Regions from separate parts of the Exiguobacterium sp. EA-TM-5 genome, predicted to be linked through region 1. Evidence: a T-box and tRNA genes for the amino acid it is inferred to sense, from the RefSeq annotation. Region 1 holds a T-box; the other holds one or more tRNA genes.
The links. A T-box is a leader RNA that pairs with one kind of tRNA and senses whether it is charged. The one in region 1 lies ahead of ileS (isoleucine--tRNA ligase), so its partner is inferred to be a tRNA-Ile.

Region 1 (3,425 bases):
CCGAACAATGTCGAGTTAGCAGGAAGCATCTCGAATTTACTTGGAGAAGATGATATTAATCATAAGGGGTGGTAAGTATGGATTCACAAGTAATGTACGCGATTGGTCGTACATTAAGCACATTGCTGCAATATTATAGCTATGTCATGATTGTTTATATTTTACTATCGTGGTTCCCGAATGCCCGTGACTCGAAATTCGGACAAGTGCTCGCAATGTTAGTCGAGCCATTCCTAGCGCCCTTCCGTCGAATCATCCCGCCTATCGGGGGCATGCTAGATATCTCACCGATTGTAGCCTTCCTCGTCTTGAACTTGGCTCAATCTGGTATCCGAGCTATCTTTTTAGTATGAGTGTCTATGATCATTATCGCGGAAGCGAGCGGGAATTCGTCGATTCAGTCTTGAACTGGATTGATCATGTGGAAGCGACCTATACGTTCAAATTAACAGATTTTCTAGATCCTCGTGAACAACAAATCACACAAGAACTCGTCGGTTCGAAATGCGCCCTCTTTTTTGAGGGCGGTTTTGAAGGCTCTGAACGTAAACGGGCAATCCTCGCACCAGATTATTATGAATACAACGCGGATGACTTTGACATTTCCATTTATCGCATTCATTATCCTACTAAATTCGTTGAACTTTCTCATCGTCAAGTCACTGGTACATTATTGAACGTCGGATTGAAACGAGCCAAATTTGGTGACGTCATCATCCAGGAGCAAGTACAGTTTGCCGTCGCAGACGAAGTCGCGACATATATCGAAGCAAACGTTGAACGAGCTGGAAAGACGAAGATTCGTCTTTCGCGTGTAGAAGCAGAAGATCGTTTGAAAGTGAAGGAACAAGAGTGGGAAGAGACACTCGGATTCGTAAGTTCACTTCGATTCGATACAGTCGTGAGTGAAATTCTCGGCTTCTCGCGTCAAAAAGCACAGGCGCTCATTAAACAGGGTGAAAGTAAGGTCAATTATAAAGTAGTGGATGATTCGAGTTTCATGCTTCAAGAAGGCGACTTACTCTCACTACGTGGAACAGGACGCGTCAAGTTGATTGCAATTCTTGGATCGACGAAGCGGGACCGGATCAAACTACAATACGGTATTTTAAAAGGATAAGATAAATGCGAAGGAGGAATCCATCATGCCATTAACGCCACTCGATATTCATAATAAGGAGTTCACACGAAAGTTTCGCGGCTATGACGAAGATGAAGTTAACGAATTTTTGGATCAAGTCATCAAGGATTTCGAATTGTTGTTACGTGAGAATCGTCAACAACAGGAAGTCATTCAAAATATGCAAGCACGCGTCGATTACTTCAGTTCGATGGAAGAAACATTAAATAAATCGATCATCGTTGCACAAGAAGCAGCTGAGGAAGTGAAAGCGAATGCTTCAAAAGAAGCTAGCTTAATCCTAAAACAAGCAGAACGCGAAGCAGAGCAGTTGCAAGACGCAGCACAGCGTCGGGCGCAACGGACGGACTTCGAAGTCGAGCAGATGCGCAAGAAAATCGAGCTTTACCGCAATCGGTTCAAAGTGTTGATCGATGCGCAGATGGAATTATTAACGAGCCACGACTGGGATGCGTTTGATTTCTCTTCTCGTGGAGCGCTTGACGATGTTCCAGCAGTTGCGTATAATGACGACGATGTCGTATAAATAAAATCAATGATAAGGACACGTCGCATCTTTGACGGTTGACAGCGAATCGGGGAATGGTGGAAGCCCGAGCAACGAAAAAGATGGGGTATCCCCTTGGAGTGCATGACTGAACGTTCGCTGAACAGTAAGCCATGCCGGTTCACTCCCGTTATCGAGTACTTAAGCGGTTCTGTGTCTTCGAATGGAAGAGCAGGATTAGTAGGGTGGTACCGCGAGTTCAGCCAAGCTCGTCCCTATCTCAGGGATGAGCTTGGCTTTTTTTGTACTTTTAAAGCGAAAGGTGAGAGATGGTCAGATGGATTACAAAGAAACCTTATTGATGATGAAAACGGAATTTTTAATGCGAGGCAACTTACCAAAACGTGAACCAGATATGCAAGCACGTTGGGAAGAGATGAACCTCTACGCTGCTGTACAGGAAAAGAATGCTGGGAAACCAACATTCATCCTCCACGATGGTCCTCCGTATGCGAACGGTGATATCCATATGGGTCACGGATTAAATAAAGTCTTAAAAGACATCATCGTCCGTTATAAATCAATGAATGGCTTCCAGTCGCCTTACGTACCAGGTTGGGATACACACGGATTACCGATTGAAACAGCACTTCAAAAAGCCGGTGTTGATCGTAAATCGATGACAGTCGCAGAATTCCGTGAGTTGTGTGCGAAGTATGCACTGGAGCAAGTGGATCACCAACGTGACCAATTCAAACGTCTTGGCGTTCTTGGGGATTATGACAATCCATATATCACGCTTCAGCCGGAATTTGAAGCAGCTCAAATTCGGTTATTCGGAGATATGGCAAACAAAGGCTATATTTACAAAGGGAAAAAACCTGTCTATTGGTCACCTTCTTCTGAATCGGCATTAGCTGAAGCAGAAATCGAATATCAGGATAAACGTTCAGCTGCAATCTATGTCGCATTCCAAGTCATGGATGGGAAAAACATCCTTGAGCCGACGGATCATTTCGTTATCTGGACGACGACACCATGGACGATTCCAGCGAACCTTGGAATCTCTGTCAGTGCTGAATTAACATATGCACGGATCGAGTACCAAGGAAAAGGCTATATCGTGGCAGAAACGCTCGTTCCTGAAGTCATCGAAGCACTCGGATGGGAAGATGCAACTGTCGGACGCGTCTTCAATGGTGCGGACTTCGAGTACATGAAAGCGAAACATCCACTTTATGACCGTGAATCACTCGTCATGCTCGGCGATCATGTTACAGCCGAAGCGACAGGTGTCGTTCATACCGCTCCAGGTCACGGGGAAGATGACTTCCGCATCGGTCAAGCGTACGGTCTTGACGTCCTTTGCCCAGTCGATGATAAAGGGGTCATGACAGCGGAAGCGCCTGGATTCGAAGGCATGTTCTATGAAGATGCGAATAAAGAAATTGGTCTTGCGCTTGAAGAAGCAGGAGCACTTTTAAAACTGTCGTTCATCAAACACTCGTATCCACATGACTGGCGGACGAAAAAACCGGTCATCTTCCGTGCGACGCCACAATGGTTCGCTTCAATCAAAGACTTCCGTGCGGAAATCCTTGATGAAATCAAAGGTGTCCAGTGGGTACCAGAGTGGGGCGAAACACGACTTCACAACATGTTCAAAGACCGTGGCGACTGGGTCATCTCGCGTCAACGTGCATGGGGTGTACCACTTCCAATCTTCTACGCTGAAGATGGTACGGAAATCGTCACACCGGAAACGATTGATCATATCGCGAATCTGTTCGCAGCTCA
Region 2 (3,425 bases), 1.1 Mb from region 1:
ATGTGTTGACGCAAGTCAAGACCCTCGGATTTACTCGACTTCTCGTGGAGCAAAAACTGAGACGCCACCACCCGGAACCGGGAAGACACCGAATCCTTCTTCATCGATCACGACAGGGTGATCTTGATGATTCGTATAGTCAAACCATTCTTGTCCCGCACGTTCTTCACCGACGAACATGCGCTTTTCACACATATCAGCATTCGATAGCAAGACAGCACAGCCAGAGTTCTCGATTTCTTCAACGCCTCGACGAACCCATCCGACGCAATGCGGATCATCAAGATAATCCTCTTGGTCACCATATGCTTTGTGATAACGCGCATACAATAAAGCATCGATCATTTCTTTTTTACCTTCTACTGGGTGTGGTCCTTGAACACCATAATAATCACCATAGAAGACACATGGATAGCCGTCTTTACGAAGTAAAATCGATGCATAAGCATGCTGTTTGAACCAGTCATCTACCCATGATTCGAGTGATTCACCTGGTTGTGAATCATGATTGTCGACAAACGTGACGGCGTTCGTCGGATGTGATTCAACAAGTGTGTCAGCAAATAATGTCGTTAAATCAAAGTCTTGTCCCTGATTCGAAGCTTCATGGAACTTATAATGAAGTGGAACATCGAACAAATCGATCGTGTAGTCGACACTATCGAGGAAATGACGGCAATCATCGAGATCGGATTTCCAGAACTCGCCGACCATATAGAAGTCACCTTCACTTTTTTCAATCATCGATTTTGCGAATTCATGAACGAATTCATAGTTGATGTGTTTAATCGCATCAAGTCGAAAACCTTGGCAATCAATTGTTTCCTGGAACCAATGACCCCATCGAATCATTTCTTCGCGGACTTCCGGGTGATTATAATCAATGTTCGCAAACATCAAATAGTCATAGTTTCCAAACTCATCATCGACTTGATCGTTCCAGTCTTTATTTTTTCCGGAAATTTTAAAGACACCGGTTTTTTCCTCACGGGCATCAAAATCTGTTCCATTAAAGAATTCATGTGTCCAGATGAAATCTGAATATTTACCGTTACGACCTGGGAACGTAAACTTTGTCCATGCTTCGATTTCAAATTCTTCTGAAATTTCTTTAGAACGATCTTCTGGATGGACTTCTACGACATTGATTGTCTCGAGTTCATCGGCTGCTGCTTTATGATTCATGACGACATCCGCATAGACGGCGATATCGTTCTCACGAGCAACTTGAATCGCTTCGACGAGTTCGTCCTTCGTACCGTATTTCGTACGGACTGTTCCTTTTTGATCAAATTCACCTAAATCATAAACGTCATAGATGCCATATCCTGTATCTTCATCTGATTGACCCTTTGACGCCGGTGGAATCCACACGGACGTGATGCCGGCAGCACGTAACTCAGGCGCCCGCTCTTTCAAGCGTTGCCAGTGCTTCCCATCATTCTCTACATGCCACTCAAAAAACTGCATCATCGTATGGTTACGTTCCATCTCTCTTCGCTCTCCCTTAGTTACTATAGTATGAATATTATTACAATATCTTTACTATTCCCCGGAGGAACAAAAATAAACGCTCCTCGTTTCATGACGAGGAGCGTTCTACTGAATGGACCCTGCAGGACTCGAACCTGCGACCGGACGGTTATGAGCCGTCAGCTCTAACCAGCTGAGCTAAGGGTCCTTAAGTAATAGTAGCGGCGGAGGGAGTCGAACCCACGACCTCACGGGTATGAACCGTACGCTCTAGCCAGCTGAGCTACACCGCCATGATGTATGTTGCTTTACTCTTACTAGATTACGAGATGTGACGATTCTTGTCAATATGCTATTTCAAAAAAATAAACAGCTGATTTCATTTTTTGAAATCAGCTGTCATAGATAAATCGTATTTTGCTTAATTCGTTAATGCTGTCCGCTGTTCAAGGACGAGATCCGTGATGTTGACAGCGTGATCGCCGATTCGTTCGAGGTTCGACAAGAGATCGACGAAGATCATTCCCGCTTGTCCCGTACATTCGCCAGCGTTAACACGAAGGACGTGATGCTTACGGAATGAACGTTCGAGTGCATCGAGTTTGCCTTCGAGTTCCAGAACTTTCCGAGCTCGTGTGACATCATCCTCTTCGACGGCGCGAACGGCACAATCGACGATTTCTTGTGTCAAGGCATACATATCATCTAGCTCTTGCTTCGCAGCATCCGTGAATTGGATCCGGTTGACGATTTGGAAGTCGACCAATTCGACGATGTTCTCAACGTGATCACCGATTCGCTCAAAATCATTAACCGCATGCATCAGTAACGAATGATCGTTTGATTCACGTTCTGATAAATCATGTGCTGCTACTTTAACAAGATAGTTCGTGACTTCTGTGTTCAAGTGGTTGATTGCATATTCAATCTGCTGTGATTCTGCTACATCTTTCTTATCATGCGATTGCGTGTATCGGTGCGCTTTCGCAAGGGCGTCTTTCGAGAATTCTCCCATACGTAAGACTTCAAGCTTCGCATGATTCAAAGCAAGTGAAGAAGACTGGTTCAAAATGTTTTGATCAAGATGACGTGGTTTTGAATCGATCGTCGTATCCGTACCCGGAACGATTTTTTGAACGAGCCATGCGATTTGCGCGATGAACCAGCACTGAATCAATGTGTTAACGACATTGAATGTTCCGTGTGCGAAGGCAATTTGCATCTTCGGACCTAAGCCAAGTGCACCTGTAATCCACGTGATAAAACTCGAGAAAATTGGTAAGGCAATTAAGAACAATATCGTTCCGATAATGTTGAAGATGACATGCGCCGCTGCTGTTCGCTTAGCTGCAATTGACGCTCCAAGCGCTGCGAGAACCGCCGTAATCGTTGTTCCGATATTATCACCGAACAAGACCGGTAGTGCTGCTTTGATATCGATCATGCCACCTGAGTACAACTCTTGTAAAATACCGATTGTTGCAGACGACGACTGAACAAGCACGGTAAAGATTGTTCCGACGAAGACACCAAGTAATGGATTATCCGACATCGAAACAGTCAACTCACGGAACCAAACGCTCGTTTCGAGCGGTGCCATCCCGTCACCCATCAATGTCAAACCGTAGAAAAGTGCACCGAAGCCAAAGAAAATCTGTCCGATATACTGAACACGTTCTTTATTGAAGAAGAAGATCAAGAACGCACCAATCGCGATTGCCGGAAGTGCTGCTTCCTTGACGTTAAAGCCGATGATGAAGGCAGTGATCGTCGTACCAATGTTTGCCCCCATGACGACTCCGATTGCCTGTCTTAAATTCATCAGACCCGCACTAACAAGTCCGACGACGATGACGGTCGTACCGGATGACGATTGAATTAAAATCGTTACGACGATACCTGCTAAGATACCTAAGAATGGATTCGTCGTGTATTTATCAAGGATATAACGT

Region 2: it has a tRNA-Ile gene. The T-box ahead of ileS (isoleucine--tRNA ligase) is inferred to sense a tRNA for this amino acid. The anticodon was not compared.

Annotation. Positions count from the first base shown of each region.
Region 1 covers NZ_CM132670.1:1,572,812-1,576,236, forward strand. The annotation lists gene ACV3PA_RS08045 (cell division protein SepF) at 1-75, shown strand, start outside; gene ACV3PA_RS08050 (YggT family protein) at 78-353, shown strand; gene ACV3PA_RS08055 (YlmH family RNA-binding protein) at 350-1,120, shown strand; gene ACV3PA_RS08060 (DivIVA domain-containing protein) at 1,146-1,667, shown strand; T-box leader at 1,668-1,908, shown strand; gene ileS (isoleucine--tRNA ligase) at 1,966-3,425, shown strand, end outside.
Region 2 covers NZ_CM132670.1:2,684,681-2,688,105, forward strand. The annotation lists gene ACV3PA_RS14175 (alpha-amylase) at 31-1,491, opposite strand; tRNA gene ACV3PA_RS14180 (tRNA-Ile) at 1,608-1,681, opposite strand; tRNA gene ACV3PA_RS14185 (tRNA-Met) at 1,693-1,766, opposite strand; gene ACV3PA_RS14190 (Na/Pi cotransporter family protein) at 1,895-3,425, opposite strand, start outside.